DNA from 4 places in the Methylobacterium sp. 22177 genome. Region 1 is predicted to be linked to each of the others. Evidence: riboswitches for the same ligand, from Rfam matches in the RefSeq annotation. Region 1 holds a riboswitch; each other region holds the start of a gene.
The links. Region 1 has a riboswitch for cobalamin ahead of ACTJK8_RS19585 (CbtB domain-containing protein). Riboswitches for the same ligand answer to the same signal wherever they lie in the genome.
Positions count from the first base shown of each region.

Region 2: it holds a riboswitch for cobalamin, as region 1 does, so the genes downstream of both, ACTJK8_RS13725 (TonB-dependent receptor) here and ACTJK8_RS19585 (CbtB domain-containing protein) in region 1, are expected to answer to the same signal.
Region 3: it holds a riboswitch for cobalamin, as region 1 does, so the genes downstream of both, ACTJK8_RS28670 (TonB-dependent receptor plug domain-containing protein) here and ACTJK8_RS19585 (CbtB domain-containing protein) in region 1, are expected to answer to the same signal.
Region 4: it holds a riboswitch for cobalamin, as region 1 does, so the genes downstream of both, ACTJK8_RS30630 (TonB-dependent receptor plug domain-containing protein) here and ACTJK8_RS19585 (CbtB domain-containing protein) in region 1, are expected to answer to the same signal.

Region 1 covers NZ_JBQEPK010000022.1:68,758-73,324, forward strand. Annotated here, with positions in the region: gene cobN (cobaltochelatase subunit CobN) at 1-642, opposite strand, end outside; gene cobW (cobalamin biosynthesis protein CobW) at 689-1,723, opposite strand; gene ACTJK8_RS19575 (DUF1636 domain-containing protein) at 1,720-2,121, opposite strand; gene ACTJK8_RS19580 (CbtA family protein) at 2,114-2,866, opposite strand; gene ACTJK8_RS19585 (CbtB domain-containing protein) at 2,883-3,065, opposite strand; cobalamin riboswitch at 3,101-3,295, opposite strand; gene ACTJK8_RS19590 (hypothetical protein) at 3,450-4,567, shown strand, end outside.
Region 2 covers NZ_JBQEPK010000012.1:98,335-102,901, forward strand. Annotated here, with positions in the region: gene ACTJK8_RS13725 (TonB-dependent receptor) at 1-2,142, opposite strand, end outside; cobalamin riboswitch at 2,428-2,620, opposite strand; gene ACTJK8_RS13730 (NUDIX hydrolase) at 2,758-3,192, shown strand; gene ACTJK8_RS13735 (RluA family pseudouridine synthase) at 3,335-4,567, shown strand, end outside.
Region 3 covers NZ_JBQEPK010000056.1:338-4,904, forward strand. Annotated here, with positions in the region: partial or broken gene ACTJK8_RS28665 (ABC transporter substrate-binding protein) at 1-412, opposite strand, end outside; gene ACTJK8_RS28670 (TonB-dependent receptor plug domain-containing protein) at 421-2,391, opposite strand; cobalamin riboswitch at 2,511-2,719, opposite strand; gene nikA (nickel ABC transporter substrate-binding protein) at 3,012-4,567, shown strand, end outside.
Region 4 covers NZ_JBQEPK010000072.1:11,699-16,265, forward strand. Annotated here, with positions in the region: gene ACTJK8_RS30620 (GntR family transcriptional regulator) at 1-105, shown strand, start outside; gene ACTJK8_RS30625 (DUF3658 domain-containing protein) at 474-1,256, shown strand; cobalamin riboswitch at 1,553-1,761, shown strand; gene ACTJK8_RS30630 (TonB-dependent receptor plug domain-containing protein) at 1,881-3,851, shown strand; partial or broken gene ACTJK8_RS30635 (ABC transporter substrate-binding protein) at 3,860-4,567, shown strand, end outside.

The DNA of each region.
Region 1 (4,567 bases):
GATCAGGAGGAGCGCGACGGGCTCGGCGGCGATCCGCGCACCGGCGAGCGGGACCGCGGTCCCGGCCGCGGCGAGGGCCGTCTCGAGGGGCAGGACCCCGCAGCCGGGGCACCACGGAAAGCCGCGCGGGAGCGGCTGCGGCGGCTCGACCCGGCCGTCGCCGCCGAGGCGGATCGACAGGCTCCGCAGCATCCGCCGCAGGTTGTCGGGCCCGCCGGCGCGGAAATAGGCGTCGAGCTGCCCGGCGAGGTCGGGATCGGTGGAGAACGCCGCGAGGCGCGGATCCGGCCGGTCGTCGCCCGGCAGGACCGCCAGCACGACGCCGTGCGCCCGCGCGGCCTCGGCGCAGCGCTCGATCCCGTAGCGCCAGTAGTCGAGCCCGCCCAGGCAGCGGATCACCACGACCTTGGCGCGCGCCACGACCCGCTCGACGTAGAGGTCGACCGAGAGCGGATGCCGCAGCTTGGCGAGCTTCGCGAGCCGAAGGCTCGGCAGACCGGGCTCCGCGGCGTGGGCCTGCCCGACCGAAGCGAGGTCGCTGTCGGTGAACGACAGCACCACGAGGTCGCCGGGCTCCTGCCCGAGATCCACGGCCGCCTCGCCCTCGTCGAGGGACACGGCATCGATGCGCACGAGATGCACCGCGGCGGCCCCTAGAGCGAGTCCGGGCGGGCGTGCGCGACCGGCCTCATCCCGCGAGGGCCGCCGCGACGGCGTCCTTGTCGAAGCCCTTCAGGCCGATCACCACCAGCGTCCCGTCGCGGGCTTCCCCGGCCCGCCAGGGGCGGTCGAAATGATGGGTGACGCGCCGGCCGACACCCTGCACCACGAGGCGCATGGGCTTGCCCTCGACCTCGGCGAAGCCCTTGATGCGCAGGACGCCGGCGGCCTCGGCCGCCGCCTCGACCCGGGCCGCGAGATCCCCCGCGGTCACCGCCGGGCGGACCGGCAGCGCCACGGTCTCGAAATCGTCGTGATCGTGGTCCTCGCCCTCGCCGTGATGCGAGGGGCGGGCGTCGAGATCGTCCTCGGCGGCCGCGCCGAGGCCGAGCAGCACCCGCGGGTCGATGGCGCCGTTCTCGGTCTCGACGACCTTCACGGCGCGGGGCAGGTGCCCCTCGACCTCGGCGCGGACCCGCGCCCGGGTCGCGGCGTCGATCAGGTCGGCCTTGTTGACCACCACGAGGTCGGCGCAGAGGAGCTGGTCCTCGAAAACCTCCTCCAGGGGATTGTCGTGGTCGACCGACTGGTCGGCGGCCCGCTGGGCCGCCAGGGCCTCCGGATCCTCCGCGAAGGCGCCCGAGGCCACCGCCGGGCCGTCGACCACGGCGACCACGCCGTCGACGGTCACCCGCGAGCGGATCGCCGGCCACTGGAACGCCTGGACGAGCGGCTTCGGCAGCGCGAGACCCGAGGTCTCGATCAGGATGTGCTCCGGCGGCTCGGCGCGGCCGAGCAGGGTCTCCAGCGCGGGAACGAAATCGTCCGCGACCGTGCAGCAGATGCAGCCGTTCGGCAGCTCGACGATGGCGTCCTCGGTGCAGCCCTCGACGCCGCAGGCCGCCAGGAACGACTTGTCGAAGCCGATGTCGCCGAACTCGTTCACCAGGATGGCGAGGCGGCGCCCCTTGGCGTTCTCGACCACGTGGCGGACGAGGGTCGTCTTGCCGGCCCCGAGGAAGCCGGTGACGATGGTGCAGGGGATCTTGTTCACGAGGGTCATTCCGCGGCCTCCAGGGTGCCGGCGGGGACCGGGCGGGGTTCTGGGAAAGGGGGGATGCGGGCGATCACGCCCTTGCGGAACGCCTCCGGACGCTCGCGCCAGGGCACGATGCCGTCCGGGGTCGCCGCGTAGGCCGCGAGCCCGCCGAGGATGATCTCGGCCGAGGCGGCCGGATCCATGTCGCCGTAGACGTAGGTCCAGCGGTCGGCCGCGGCGACCGCCACGGTGCAGGGCCGCTTGCAGACCGACAGGCACTCCACCGCCTCGACCCGCAGGTCCGGCGTGCCGCCGCTCCGCGCCCGGAGCGCCTCCAGCAGGCGGGCCCCGGCGCGGGGGCCGTCCGGGTCGTCGTCCGAGCGGCGGCAGGTGGTGCAGACGTAGAGAATGGTCTCAGGCACGGGCCGCTCCCCGATCCGCGCCGCGGGCGAAGGCCTGCCACGCCCAGCCGAGTCCCAGCCCGATCAGGATCCAGAACACGAAGCTGATGGCCAGCGACCGCGCGGCGAACTGCGCGGCCAGCGCGGCCGGAAGCTCCGACGCGGCCTCCGGCGCCTGCGGGGCGCCGACCGCGTGCGGGGCGATGATCAGGACGAGCCCCCCGAGGATGGTGATCAGCGCGCGGCGGATCGTGATCAGGTAGAGCCCCATCCCGGTCGCCGCGGCGGTCATCACCCACCACGCCTGGCGCGTCGCGAGCGGGGCCGCCGCGCTGCCGGGCAGTTCCGGCGGCAGGCCGAGGCCCGGCGCGAGGGCGACGCTGGCGAAGCCCGCCACCGCGAAGGCGAGCCCGACCTGTGGCGTGGGTTCGCGGCCGCAGGCGAGCATCACCGCGCCGAGCAGCAGCGCGTAGCCGACGCCGCCGACGAGGGTCGCGAGCCCGGTGAAGGCCATCCGCGGCAGGCCGGGGCCGGGCTGCCATTCCGGCGCGGCGTCGGGCGCGGCGTGGTCGTGCCCGGCATGGGCCAGCACGATCGGGAGCGCCCTGATCGGGAGCGTCTCGGCGGCATGACGCGGCGCCTCCTGCTGCTCGTAGCGCTCGGCCGCGACGATCAGCGGCGAGGTCAGCGTGAGTTCGAGGCCCGTCACGACGGCAGCCGCGAAGAAGCCGGCGGCGAGGGCCGCCGACAGGAGCCGGATGATCATCCCTGTTCCGGGGACGTCAGTGGCAGGGGAAGTTCTGGGTGTGTCGGAAATCGTGCGCCGCGTTGTGGAGCGCGATCGCCGGCGAGAAGCCCGCCATGAACAGCAGGCCGAGGCCCAGCACGGCCGCGAGCGCGACGGCGATCGGGCGCTCCGACGCGCGGGTGCCGGCGGCGACGGGGGCGAGGGTTTGGGTCGTCATCAGCAGTGTCTCCAGCCGCCCCACCGGCGGCATTGCGGGATCCTGTCGTGACGGCAGGTCTCCTGGCTCGCGGCTCGGCGCGCCCGCCGCCTTCCCGGATCGCTCCGGTGGCGCTTGGCGGGCGCTCGCCGCTCACAGTTGCGGGGGCAGCCGCGGAATCGGGGCCTCGGACCCCTCACCGCATTCCCTTTTCACCCCGTCGCCGGGGCACCGTCACCCGGTCGTTGTAGACGCATGACCGCCGGGACACAACGGAGCGACGCCGGATCGCGGCCGATTCCCGCGCCGCGCCGCGGCACGGACGGGCTTGACGGCCGCGCCCCGGAGCAGGCACCGCCGCACCCGACACCCGCCCGGCGCGGGCGGTAAGCTCCCGGAGACCCGATGGCCCTGACAGACGATCCGACCCCGGTCCTCGTCGATCTGGCGGCCGGCCGAGACCCGCGGATCGTATCGGACGCGGGTACGAGGTGGCTCGAAGTCGATCTCGGCGGCCGTTTCCCGATCCACTCCGTCGCCCTGCGACCGGGGGGAGGGGTGGTCCCTCCGGAACCCGGCGACGTCGCCGTGGCGGTCTCGCAGGACGGCGCGACGTGGATCGAGCCGGACCTCGCCGGCTGGAGCGCGACCCCGGACGCCCTCGTGGCCGCCATCGTCCCCGACGAGCGGGCCTGGGCGCGCGCGGTGCGGGTCGCCGCGCCGGAGCCGGCCCGGATCGTCCCCGTTGCCGTCCGCGCCGAAGAGGCCGCCGTCGACCTGATCGCCCTCCGGGCGATGCTCGGCCTCGACGTGACGCTCCTGAACGAGAAGCCCGGGGCCAACGTCTACGTCACCTACAATCTCCATTCGGCGCCCGACCGCGCGAGCCGCGCCCTCGTCGGCCTGTCGCTGTTCGAGAACGGCGCCTTCGGCAACTGCCTCGTCCAGTACATCATCGCGGTGTCGGTCGCGAAGGCGCTCAACCTGAAATACATCAAGGTCCCCAAGGTCGACCGCAGCAAGGTGATCTTCCTGACCGAGCGGCTGACCTGCGACGGCATCACCTTCATCCCGCCGGACGAACCGCTGCCGCCGGACGGCTACTTCCTGTCGGGTCTGTACTTCGACCCGACGCAGTTCGAGCGCGTGACCGCGCTGCGGGGACCGACGGATTCGCGCGCGATCGTGCAGAGCGTGATCCGGCCGCTGTTCAACGGCCTGCCCAGGACCTTCCCGGCCAAGCCCGACGACCAGCTCCTGATCCACATCCGCTCGGGCGACATCTTCAGCACCTGGGTCGATCCGCACTACCCGCAGCCGCCCCTCGCGTTCTACCGGATGGTCATCGACCGGCTGCTGGCCGAGGGCCGGATCCGCTCGGTCAAGCTCGTCTTCGAGAACAGGCTGAACCCGGTCATCGCCGAGGTGGAGGCCTACGCGGCGCGACGCGGCCTGCCGGTGGAGATCCAGAGCGAGTCGCTGATCTCCGACGTCGCGGCCCTGGTGAACGGCCGCTACCTCGT
Region 2 (4,567 bases), on a different contig from region 1:
CCCGAGCAGCCAGTTGGTGCCGACCCCGTTCACCGCGTTGCCCGAGATCGCGTAGACCTTGTCGAACAGGTTGTAGACCCGCACGGACAGGCGCGAATCCGCCGTCACCTGATGGTCCAGGACCGCGTTGACGAGGTTGTAGGCCGGGCGCCGCGCCGTGTTGCCGAAGTCGCTGTAGACCTGCCCGACGTTCTGCAGCCCGACCCGCGCGGTCCAGTCGCGGGTGACGTCCCAGGTCAGCCAGAGGTTGGCCACGCGCTCCGGCACGTCGATCGGCTGGTTGCCGGCATACGAGACCGTGGCGCCGTTCACCGTCTGGTCGAACCGGTCGTACTGCGCGTGCAGGAGCGCGAGGTTGCCGTCGAGGCGCCAGCCCGGCGCGAAGCGCCAGCCGAGCGCCAGCTCGAAACCCTGCGAGGACTGGCTCCCGACCTGCGTCGAGAGCGTCGGCTGTCCGGGGATCGCCGAGATCAGGTTGTCCTTGACGATCCGGTAGCCCGCGACGGTCCATTCCAGGGCGCCGTCGAAGGCCAGACCCTTGGCGCCGATCTCGACCTGATCGCCGGTCGCGAGCTTGAAGCCGGCCAGCGACTGCGACAGCGTGATCAGGCTGTTCACCGGGTCGGTGGCGAAGCTGTACTGGGCGTAGAGCGCGCTGTCCGGCGTCGGGTTGTAGACGAGGCCGAACCGGTAGCCGAGCGCCCGGTAGGTCCTCTCGAACCGCGATCCCGTCTGCAGGTCTTCCCGATTGAGCGTCGGCACGTCGAGGCGCACGCCGGTGAGGAACGAGAGCTTGTCCGACAGGATCAGCCGGTCCTCGGCGAAGACCGAGGCCTGGCTCGTCTGCGTGGCGTAGGCCGGACGGGCCCGCCCGTTCTGCGGGAACAGGCCCGGATCGTAGCCGGTGAGCGGCACGCTGGTGGTCTGGTCGAAGTAGAAGTTGTTGGTGTGGCGGAAATCGATGTGGTTCACGTCGAACCCGGCCACGAACTGGTTCGGCAGCCCGAACAGGCTCCCGCGGAACGTCGCGTCGAGGCGGTCTCCGACCTGCTCCTGGCTGTGGTAGATCTCCAGGTAGTCGCCCCGGTCCACGAGCCCGGTGCCGCGGTTGTAGCTGTACTGCTCGACGTCGAGCCAGTGGCGCCGGCTGGTGAGCCGGTAAGCGGTGTTGCGGATCGTGATGTCGGCCGAGGGGGACCACTCGGTCTTGAGCTGGGTCCAGTTGTCGGCCCAGGTGATCTTCGCGTCGCGGACGTTGTAGTTGTTGAACCGTATGAGGTCCGGGATCCGTCCCGCGACGAGCGGCGTGCCCCAGTAGCGGGCGGGCTCCTGGTAGCCGAGATCGTGGCTCAGCGTGAACGCGAGGTCGGCGCTCGGCCGGAACAGCAGGGCGGCGGAGACCGCGAGGTTGCGGAAATCGCCCTCCGGCCGGATCCAGCCGTCGGCGCGGTTGCCGCTGACGTTGAGGCGGTACGCGAAGGTGTCGCCGTACTCCGCCTGGCCCAGCGGGCCGCCGGAATCGAGGGCGAGGCGCGCGACCCCGTCGGTGCCGATGACCGCGCGGGCGGCGTTGACCGGCACGAAGACCGGCTTCTTCGGAACCACGTTGATGACGCCGCCGATGGCGCCGTCGCCGTAGAGCACCGAGGACGGCCCGCGCAGCACCTCGATCCGCTCGACGTTCCACGTGTCGAACGGGAAGGTCACGGTGTTGGCGCCGACGTAGAAGCGCGTGCCGTCGTAGAGCTGCTGGATCGAGTTCGGCCCGGCGAAGCCGCGGGACGTGAACGCGCCGTTGCCGTTGCCGGGCGCCGCGATGGTGGTGATGCCGGTCGCGTCCTGGATCACGGCCTCGGCGATCGTATCCTGTCCGCGGAGCCGCGCGGTCTCGCCCGACACGATGTCGAGGCTGGCCGGCGTCTCCAGCGGCGTCAGGCCGAGGCGACTCGCGGTCCGGTCGGGCGTGCGCAGGTTGAGGCCGTTCGGCGGGAGGCGGCTCGGGTCGCCGCCCGCGCCCGCGACGGACAGCTCATCCAGGGTGACCGCCTCCTGGGCGGCGGTCGGGCCGGCGAGGAGCGCGAGGAGAACGCCGCAGAGCGGGGCCCGCCCGCCGAGGCGGGAGCGATAGGTCGAGAATGACATGGGAGAAGCGGTCCGTGCACGGCGCGCGCCGGCCCCCGCGTCGTACACGCATTGTAATAACATTACAACGCGTCGGCCGTCCGGATGGCTCAGCCTGTGCGGGCGCGCGACGGCGTCCCGGGACAGGGCTCGAGGGTCTCGAGGCGGCGGAGACGGGCATGGGAAACGGCGTCGCGGGCGCGCTTGCTGTGGCACGTCACCGCGAACGAGGCCTCGGCGACCGCCTCCCCTCGGGACTGGCGGCGCCTCGACACCCGCCAGGACACCCCGCCCGGCGCGTTTCGCGTGTGACCACGGCTGACGGCAGGTCTCCTGGCTCGCGGGTCGCCGCCCTCGCACCGTCTTCCCGGGGTGACCCAGTGACGTGGTGGTGAAGGGCTCGCCGCTCACAGTTGCGGGGGCAGCCGCGGCTTCGGGGCGAACCCCTCACCGCGTTCCCTTTTGATCCCCGAGGGGAACCGTCGAGCACAGCTTGGCCGTAGCGGGCCCGGGCGTCAACCGCGTGTCCGTTTGTTGCCGTGGATCGGCGCGCGGGGCACCGAGCCGTTGCGGCCTCGCCGACGACGGGCTAGCCGGTGCGGGATGACGGTCTGGCGGCCCCCTGCGGAGATTCGCGTGAAGGCGCTGGGCCTGCCCCGGCGCGGCAACAGCCTGCTCGTGGCGGAGGTCCGCGCGGATGACGGGCGCCTGAAAGGCGTCCGGCCCCTCGGCGGCAGCGTCGCCTTCGGCGAGCGGGTCGAGGACGCCCTGATCCGGGAGTTCCGGGAGGAACTCGGCGTCACCGTCTCGGTGCTCGGCGGCCCCCGCGTCATGGAGAACATCTTCACGCACGAGGGGCAGGTCGGGCACGAGGTGCTGTTCCTGTTCCCCGTCGCCCTGCCGCCGGGGCTGTTCGACGGGCCGGAGCGCTTCGTCTTCCACGAGGATTCCGGCACCGCCTGCGTGGCCCGGTGGTGCGATCTGGACGGGCTCGACGTCCCGGGCGGTCCGGATCTCTTCCCCGCAGGCCTGAAGGCCCGGCTCCGCGACGCGTGGGACGCGGAGCCCTGACGGACCGAGCCGGCCCACCGCCTTTGCCGCTCGGCGCGGGCGATGCTACAGCCGGGCAATCCCATCGGTCCGGACGTCCGCGACGCCGCGGCCCATGCGCTTGGACGCTCCGTCCGACGCGAAGACGGGTGCCGGCGGAAGCATGACGACACGACCTCCCAGAAGCGGCGGGCCGAAGGGGCGCAAGCCCCAGGCCGGCAAGTTCGATGCGGGCAAGTTCAGGGGCGGCAAGGCCCAGGCCGACGGCCGCGCCCGCACGGGCCCGCGCACCAGCGCCCGCGACGCCGCCGAGCGCGCGGCCCGCAACCGCGGCGAGGATGCCGGCACCCGCGATCCTTGGGGATCGCAGGGCGCTGCGGTCTCCGCGCCGGCCCGGCCCCCGAAGCCGCGCCGCGACGTCGCCGCACCGCGCGACGACGCACCGCGGGACGCCGCCGCGGCCAAGCCCGGCAGCCGGCCTCCGGCCAGGCGCTCGGCGGCCCCCTCCCCCGCCCTTGCCGCCGCCCCCGCGCCCGGTCCGACCCGGCGCGAGCAGCGCGCCGCCGCCTCCGCGACCCTCGCCTCCGGCGTGCAGACCCTGACGGTCGAGCCGGACGAGGCCGGGATGCGGATCGACCGCTTCCTCACCGCCCGCTTCCCGCTCCTGCCCTTCACCCGCGTGCAGACCATCGTGCGCAAGGGCGAATTGCGGGTCGACGGCAAGCGCGCCAAGCCGAACGACCGGCTGGAGCCGGGCATGAGCGTGCGCGTGCCGCCGCTGCGCCTGGACCAGCCTACCGAGCGGCCGCGCAGCGCCGCCCGCGAGCAGGACGACGCGGCGTTCATCCGGTCGCTGATCCTCTACGAGGACGCCGACATGATGATCCTCAACAAGCCCTTCGGCCTCGCGGTCCAGGGCGGTTCGGGGACGGTCCGCCACGTGGACGGCCTGCTCGCCGCCCTCACGGGTCCGGACGGCCAGAAGCCGCGCCTCGTCCACCGGCTGGACAAGGATACGGCCGGCTGCCTGATCATCGCCAAGACCCGACTCGCCGCCGCGACGCTGGCCAAGAGCTTCCGGTCCCGGGCGGCGCGGAAGATCTACTGGGCGCTCACCGCGGGCGTTCCCCGGGTGCGGCAGGGGCGCGTCTCGACCTACCTCGCCAAGGAGGAACCCACGGACGCCGACGCGCGGATGCGGGTCGCCAAGCACGGCGACGAGGGTGCGAGCCACGCGCTGACCTACTACGCGATGGTCGATCAGGCCGCCCAGAAGCTGTCCTGGCTGTCGTTCAAGCCGGTCACCGGCCGCACGCACCAGCTGCGCGCCCACGCGGCCCATATCGGCCACCCGATCGTGGGCGACCCGAAATACTTCTCGGTGGAGAACTGGGAG
Region 3 (4,567 bases), on a different contig from region 1:
CGCCCCGTTCGGGATGGCCGAGCGCCGCCGCGACCTGCCGGATCTGCGCACGGACGCCGTCGAGGTCGGCCGGCACGCCGAGTTCGAGCACGGGGGCGCCGACGCGCTTCAACATGCCCACCGTCGTGCGGGTCGTGAACGCACCGGCGATCACAAGGTCGGGCTTCAGGGCTACGACCTCCTCGGTCAGACCCCGCGTCACTGGCAGCCCGACCGCCTCGCTTGCGACCGTCGACCCACGCGGGTCGCGAGCGAGATAGGTGACCGCCAGCACCTGGTCGCGGTCGGCCAGCCGCAGGACGAGCTCGTCGGCACATAAGTTCATCGAGACTACCCGCACGGGTGCCGCCGCTGCACCCATGGGTACGGCGGACAGGATTGCCGTGAGGGCAAGCATGCGGCGCGACGGCATCGGCGACCTCAGAACGACGCCACGCGGACGCCACCGTAGACGGCGAGCCCCGGGCCCTGGAAGCCGGTCGGGTTCTGGTAGCGCTGGTCGAACAGGTTATCGATCCGCCCGAACACCGTCAGGGTCTCGCTCCAGGCGTAGTTGATTGACAGGTTCACCAGCGTGAAGCCGGGGGCCTTCAGGCGGGGCACGGAGAAGTCCCTGTTCCCGTCCACGAACGACCCCAGCACGATGAGCGTGCCGGTCATGGTCAAGCCCGGCATCAGGTTCCAGATCGCGGTCGCGCTGACCTTGTTGCGAGGCCGACGCAGCAGCTCCTGGTGGGCGATCTCGTCCTTCGTCACAGTGGTGGTCCAGTCCAGCCGCCCGCTCCAGGACTCGTTGAAGCGCAGGGCGACAAAGCTCTCGGTGCCGTAGGCGGTCGCCCGACCGACGTTCACGTTGGTGGAGAAGGTCGGGTAGTAGGCCGTCTGGATCAGGTTCTTGAAATCGGTCTGGTAGTAGGTCGCGCCCACGGTCATGAACCCGTCGAACAGCGGCTGCTCGAAGCCGCCGTCGAACCCGAAGCTGTCCTCCGGCCGCAGGTTCGGGTTCCCGAAGAAGCGGAAGCCCGGGTAGTCCTGGTAGAGCTGGCTCAGGGTCGGCGGCTTGAAGCCGGTGCCGACGCTGCCCTTCAGGCGGGTATCGGTGCCGGGCACGATGTAGCTCGGCGCCACCCGAAAGGTGGTCGCGCCGCCGAACTGGTCGTTCGCGTCGTGGCGGATGTTGGCGACCAGCGCGGCTCCCGCGAAGGGCGTCGTCTGAAGCTCGGCGAAGCCGGCGGTGTTGCCGTTGGACCGGTCGATGCCGGTCGTCTCGAAGCGCTCGTCCTCGCGCTGGGCCCCGAACAGGACGAGGTTGCCGGGTGAGACCTGCCAGTCGCCGCGGTAGTCGAACCGGGTCCGCTCACCGAGGTAGGTGGTGGGCGTCGGCGGCGCGAGCGGGTCGAGCGGGCCGGCGAACAGGCGGTCGAACTTCGAGTAGTTCGCCCCGAAGACGTTGTGGAAGCCCGGCACCGGCGTCCACTCGGCCTCGCCCCTCATGATCAGTTGCTGCTGGTCGTTGAGGTTCCGGTACGGCAGCGGCACGTACGGAAAACCGCCGTCGGCCTGGTCGAGATAGGCGCTGTCGGAGAAGCGCAGCACGTAGTTGAATCGGAATTCGTCGGTGAGTTGCGCCCCGAGCTTGGTCGAGACCGTCTTGATGTCGGTGAAGGCGGTCCGCAACGGCACCCCGCGAGGCAGCAATTCGAACGGCGTGACCTGGACGGCGGATTGCCGGATGTGGCCGACCGACACCGAGTAGTCGAAGATCCCCTCCGAGCCGGAGATGTTGCCGAACTGGTTGAAGGTGCCGAACGAGCCGCCCTCGACGGTCGCCGTCGCCCGAGCCGGCCCTTCGCCGCGCTTGGTGACGACGGAGATGACGCCGCCGATGGCGTCGGCCCCGTAGAGGCCGCTTTGGGGCCCGCGCAGCACCTCGATCCGCGAGAGGTCGTAGGTCTGGAGCTGGCTGAAGTCGAAGGCGCGGTTCGGGGTCGAGGGGTCGTTGACGTCGATGCCGTCGATCTGGACCTTCACGTGGTTCGAGTTGGTGCCCCGGATGAAGACCGAGGTTTGGCCGCCGGCGCCGCCGGTCTGCACGACGTTGAGGCCCGGCACCTGCTGCAGAGCATCCGGCGCCGTCCGGCGCTGCTGCTCCTGAAGCAGGCGGTCGGTGAGCACGGTGACACTCGATCCTGTGTTGGCAATTGGCGTCGGCACGCCGGTAGCCGACACGGAGATCTCGGACAGGGAGACCGCAGCTTGCGCGCCTCCCTGGGCATCGGCGAAGGGCGCGGCGACCTGCTGCGCGCGGGCGGGAATGGAGACGAGCAGCGCGGATGCGGCGCAGGACAGCGCCAGCGTGCGCCGGAGCGCGGAGGAAACGGGACTGGACACGGGACGGCCTCGGGGGACGGCTGTGGCACGTCACCGCGAACGAGGCCTCGGCGGTCGCGTCCTCCAAGGAACCACGGCGCCGCGACACCTCCCAGGACACCCCGCCCGGCAAGCTCCGCGTGTGACCACGGCTGACGGCAGGTCTCCTGGCTCGCGGGTCGTCGCCCTCTCATCGTCTTCCCGGACGAGGCCGCCCAGTGACGTGGTGATGAAGGACTCGCCGCTTACAGTTGCGGGGGCAGCCGCGGTATCGGCCGAGCCCTCACGGGCCTGACCTCACCGCGTTCCCTTTTGATCCCCGAGGGGAACCGTCTTGCTCAAGCTAGGCTGCGGTGCATCTATCCGTCAACGCACGGAAGCACGTTGTTCAGATGTGTGGCATTTGAGGCGTCGGTTGATGTCTAAGCAGTGTGGCTTTCCGCCGATCCGTTTTGAATTCACACCCTCGCCAAGCGACGAACGTCCGCCGGGCTCCCACAGGATAGAGGTGGGACGTACTGAACACCTTAGCGAAGGGTGTCCAATCCTCGGTCGCGGTGAACACCCTGTTGGAAAGGGTTCACGGTCAAGCTTGGGCGGTGTATGATGTTCGGCGGCGATCCTCATACCGCGACCCATACATGACCAAGTTGGCGACCCTCGCCGTCGCCGCGATGGCGGCGAGCTTCCTCGGACCGCCCCAGACAGCCGCCGGGCAACTCACCTACTCGTGGCCCTCGAATGTCGGACCGCTGAACCCGCACCTCTACGCGCCCAACCAGATGTTCGCGCAGGCGAGCGTCTACGAGCCTTTGGTGAAGTACCGCGGTGATGGATCGGTCGAGCCCTGGCTCGCGACCTCGTGGACCATCTCTGAGGACGGGCGGACCTACGATTTCGTACTGCGCCCCGGCGTGACCTTCAGTGATGGCACGCCCTTCGACGCGAAAGCGGTCAAGGCGAACTTCGACGCGATCCTGGCCAACCGTCCGCGGCACGCGTGGCTCGATCTCGTCCAGCAGATCGAACGCACAGAAGTTGTCGGGCCTCTGGCGTTCCGCCTCGTCCTGAAGGCGCCGCACTACCCGACGCTGCTCGAACTTTCCCTGCCGCGGCCCTTCCGGTTCCTGTCTCCGAGCGCCATGGGCCCTGGCGGTACGACGGCCGTCGGCATCAGGGCGCCGGTCGGCACTGGGCCGTGGCGGCTCGTCGATACTCAGCTCGGCGTCTCCGACACGTTCGAGAGCACCCCGGGTTACTGGGGCCCGAGACCCATCTTCGACCGGCTCGTCGTCAAGGTCATCCCCGATCCCAACACCCGCGTCATCGCCCTGCAGACGGGGGAGATCGACTTCGTCTATGGCGCGGCCGGCCAGATTCCTTCGGAAGCCTTCGTCCGCCTTCGGGACATGGCCCCGAACTTTGCCGCAGCGGTCTCGCCGCCGCTGGCGACCCGGGTGCTGGCGATGAACTCCGCGCGCTTCCCGACCGATGATCGGGCGGTCCGCCTCGCCATCAACCACGCCGTCGACAAGGACACGCTGGTCCGGACGGTACTCGACGGGATCGAGCCGCGCGCGGACTTCCTGTTTGCGCCGCGCGTGCCGTACGCCGACGTCGGGCTGAAGCCCTACGGCTTCGACCGGGCCGCGGCCTCCCGCATGCTCGATGCCGCCGGCTGGACGCTTGGGCGTGACGGCGTGCGTGAGAAGGACGGACGCCGCCTTGCCGTCGAGATCGATTTCGTCGGGACAAACGCTCAGCAGCGGGCGATTGCCGAGGTTCTCCAGTCCGATCTTAGCCGCGTGGGCATCGACGTCCGGCTGATCGGTGAGGAGGAGAGTTCGATCCTGGCCCGCCAGAAGGATGGCCGCTTCGGCCTGATCTTCGGCGAGACCTGGGGGCCGCCCTACGATCCCGCCTCTTTCATCAGTTCGATGCGCACCCCGTCACACGCAGACTATCAGGCGCAGGTCGGGCTGCCGGAGAAGCCGGGCATCGACGCGACCATCGCGGAAGTGCTCGCCACGACCGACGAGACCGAGCGCCGACGGCTCTATGCCAAGCTGCTGACCACCCTGCACGAGGCCGCAATCTACCTGCCGATCTCTCACGCCGTGGCCATAGAGGTTCATCGTACCTCGATAACGGACGTCGGCTTCGGCGCGACGATCAACGAGATCCCCTTCGCTGCCAT
Region 4 (4,567 bases), on a different contig from region 1:
ATGTCGCAGGCCCGTGTTCAACACCACAGAGTTGCTTGGCGACAATCCGTAAAAGAACCAGGAACGGTCAGGAGCTTCGACCCGCGCCCCGAAGCCGTGGCGTAGGTATTCCGAGACGGCGCCCTGTCGGGCGCCAAGTTTGCCATGATCGAAGGCGGGATAACTATCGTGCGGATAGCGGACGACATCCTGCCAACGTTCAGTACGGGATAGACATCCCGTAAGGTCTGCTTTGGGGAAGCTATAAAATTGATCTGAGCGTCCGGGTTGGGTCGCCACCGGAATGGCGGCTCAGGGTGGTTTTTCGCCGGTCTGCGTTCGGGCATCAACGTAAGAAAGCGGACGCTACCTCCTCGCCAGCTCCGGCCCCTTTGCGGACGAAGCCAACTGAGCAATAAGCCTCTATTCTAGCGCAGATAATCGACAATATCAGCGCGGTTTATGCCGGGGGCAAATCATGTTAACTTGCTGGTATGGGCATCTTCCACATCACCCCCAGTGATACAGCCGGTGGTAGCCTCGTTCAGGCGCTGCGCAACGCAGGTCAGGACATTGAGGTGCTCAATTTTCGGGACGATCTCAGTTGTGGGCCTATCCACCCGCTTGATCCTGCTACGCGGGCAGCATGGTGGAGGCAGTGGTATGGTGGCCCTGAAACGGAGAATGAAGTCGATCAGTTCTGGGAGCGTGTGGCCACGACAGACGGCTACCCGATCGTCTGGTTCAGTCGGCATACCGCTTCTGAATATTGCTTTTTCATCGCGTTGAATGCTTGGCTTGGAGAGCGCCCTTTCTATATCATCGACGTGACGGGGCGGCAGGTCTCCTCGAAAATGCGGGACGGTTCAACGATAGTGTACCAACCCCAATCAGTCTCGATAATGGGCGCGGATGCCATGAGATCGCTCCTCGGTCAACAAGTGCCAATGACCGTGGAAGAGAGACATGAAAACCGAAAGCTATGGCAGTACCTTCAGTCTGAGAATGCGCCGTTCCGGATCATCAAAGAAGCAAGGCTAGTTTCAACGACGATTGACCACTTTGATCCGATTATCGAGGCGCAAGCGACTTCAGAATGGAAATCGGTCGCGAGCATCATCCATGAAGCCTTTGGAGAAAGTTCCGAGCCATATAGGCAAGTTGGCGACTTGATGTTGCAGATGCGCCTCGTTGCCCTTGTCGAGCAAGGTCGGCTCCTTGCTGAAGGTGATCCCTGGAACCGGTCTTCTCGCATAAGGCTGCCGGCGGCTGACTGATCAAGGCATGAGAAGCGCATGCGTGCGCTGGCCATTCGACGTTTGAATTGCGGGTAGGACGCCCCAGGCGCTTTCCATCCCGAACCGAATTTGCCGAGCGGCCGACAAGTGTCCGCTTCTGGGAAGCTCCGTTGGGCGGTCCGGACGGCTGGGTTGGGTGGTTTCCGGCTAGTCGGCTTTGAAGCATCAAACCCAAAGAGCGGTCGTTCGACCCATTGCAGGAGCTGGCCAAACGCCGAAGCCGGCGTCACCGCGGCGCTATTCCGATGCTCGCGTTGACTCTCGAGTTCGTGAGGCTGTAGCTGAGCAGTGACGGTTCCCCTCGGGGATCAAAAGGGAACGCGGTGAGGTCACGCCCGTGAGGGCTCGGCCGATGCCTCGGCTGCCCCCGCAACTGTAAGCGGCGAGTCCTTCATCACGACGTCACTGGGCGGCCTCGCCCGGGAAGACGATGAGAGGGCAACGACCCGCGAGCCAGGAGACCTGCCGTCAGCCGTGGTCACACGCGGAGCTTGCCGGGCGGGGTGTCCTGGGAGGTGTCGCGGCGCCGTGGTTCCTTGGAGGACGCGACCGCCGAGGCCTCGTTCGCGGTGACGTGCCACAGCCGTCCCCCGAGGCCGTCCCGTGTCCAGTCCCGTTTCCTCCGCGCTCCGGCGCACGCTGGCGCTGTCCTGCGCCGCATCCGCGCTGCTCGTCTCCATTCCCGCCCGCGCGCAGCAGGTCGCCGCGCCCTTCGCCGATGCCCAGGGAGGCGCGCAAGCTGCGGTCTCCCTGTCCGAGATCTCCGTGTCGGCTACCGGCGTGCCGACGCCAATTGCCAACACAGGATCGAGTGTCACCGTGCTCACCGACCGCCTGCTTCAGGAGCAGCAGCGCCGGACGGCGCCGGATGCTCTGCAGCAGGTGCCGGGCCTCAACGTCGTGCAGACCGGCGGCGCCGGCGGCCAAACCTCGGTCTTCATCCGGGGCACCAACTCGAACCACGTGAAGGTCCAGATCGACGGCATCGACGTCAACGACCCCTCGACCCCGAACCGCGCCTTCGACTTCAGCCAGCTCCAGACCTACGACCTCTCGCGGATCGAGGTGCTGCGCGGGCCCCAAAGCGGCCTCTACGGGGCCGACGCCATCGGCGGCGTCATCTCCGTCGTCACCAAGCGCGGCGAAGGGCCGGCTCGGGCGACGGCGACCGTCGAGGGCGGCTCGTTCGGCACCTTCAACCAGTTCGGCAACATCTCCGGCTCGGAGGGGATCTTCGACTACTCGGTGTCGGTCGGCCACATCCGGCAATCCGCCGTCCAGGTCACGCCGTTCGAATTGCTGCCTCGCGGGGTGCCGTTGCGGACCGCCTTCACCGACATCAAGACGGTCTCGACCAAGCTCGGGGCGCAACTCACCGACGAATTCCGATTCAACTACGTGCTGCGCTTCTCCGACAGCGCCTATCTCGACCAGGCCGACGGCGGTTTTCCGTACGTGCCGCTGCCGTACCGGAACCTCAACGACCAGCAGCAACTGATCATGAGGGGCGAGGCCGAGTGGACGCCGGTGCCGGGCTTCCACAACGTCTTCGGGGCGAACTACTCGAAGTTCGACCGCCTGTTCGCCGGCCCGCTCGACCCGCTCGCGCCGCCGACGCCCACCACCTACCTCGGTGAGCGGACCCGGTTCGACTACCGCGGCGACTGGCAGGTCTCACCCGGCAACCTCGTCCTGTTCGGGGCCCAGCGCGAGGACGAGCGCTTCGAGACGACCGGCATCGACCGGTCCAACGGCAACACCGCCGGCTTCGCCGAGCTTCAGACGACGCCCTTCGCGGGAGCCGCGCTGGTCGCCAACATCCGCCACGACGCGAACGACCAGTTCGGCGGCGCGACCACCTTTCGGGTGGCGCCGAGCTACATCGTGCCCGGCACCGATACCCGCCTGAAGGGCAGCGTCGGCACCGGCTTCAAGCCGCCGACCCTGAGCCAGCTCTACCAGGACTACCCGGGCTTCCGCTTCTTCGGGAACCCGAACCTGCGGCCGGAGGACAGCTTCGGGTTCGACGGCGGCTTCGAGCAGCCGCTGTTCGACGGGTTCATGACCGTGGGCGCGACCTACTACCAGACCGATTTCAAGAACCTGATCCAGACGGCCTACTACCCGACCTTCTCCACCAACGTGAACGTCGGTCGGGCGACCGCCTACGGCACCGAGAGCTTTGTCGCCCTGCGCTTCAACGAGTCCTGGAGCGGGCGGCTGGACTGGACCACCACTGTGACGAAGGACGAGATCGCCCACCAGGAGCTGCTGCGTCGGCCTCGCAACAAGGTCAGCGCGACCGCGATCTGGAACCTGATGCCGGGCTTGACCATGACCGGCACGCTCATCGTGCTGGGGTCGTTCGTGGACGGGAACAGGGACTTCTCCGTGCCCCGCCTGAAGGCCCCCGGCTTCACGCTGGTGAACCTGTCAATCAACTACGCCTGGAGCGAGACCCTGACGGTGTTCGGGCGGATCGATAACCTGTTCGACCAGCGCTACCAGAACCCGACCGGCTTCCAGGGCCCGGGGCTCGCCGTCTACGGTGGCGTCCGCGTGGCGTCGTTCTGAGGTCGCCGATGCCGTCGCGCCGCATGCTTGCCCTCACGGCAATCCTGTCCGCCGTACCCATGGGTGCAGCGGCGGCACCCGTGCGGGTAGTCTCGATGAACTTATGTGCCGACGAGCTCGTCCTGCGGCTGGCCGACCGCGACCAGGTGCTGGCGGTCACCTATCTCGCTCGCGACCCGCGTGGGTCGACGGTCGCAAGCGAGGCGGTCGGGCTGCCAGTGACGCGGGGTCTGACCGAGGAGGTCGTAGCCCTGAAGCCCGACCTTGTGATCGCCGGTGCGTTCACGACCCGCACGACGGTGGGCATGTTGAAGCGCGTCGGCGCCCCCGTGCTCGAACTCGGCGTGCCGGCCGACCTCGACGGCGTCCGTGCGCAGATCCGGCAGGTCGCGGCGGCGCTCGGCCATCCCGAACGGGGCGAGGCGATGGTGGCGGCGCTCGATGCGCGTCTTGCCGCCATCTTGCCGGCCAAGCGGCCTCTACGCGCCCTGGTGATGCGTCCGAACGCCTTCACGGTGGCACCCGGCGGGCTCGGGGACGCGCTGATCCGCGCCGCCGGCCTCGTCAACGTCTCGGCCGAGATCGGGCGTGACCGCCTGGGGCAGGTGCCCCTCGAAGCGGCGGCGCTGGCGAACCCGGACCTGATCGTCGTCGATGAAGGAGCGCCGGGCTGGCCATCGCTCGCCGACACACTCCTGCACCATCCGGTTTTTCGG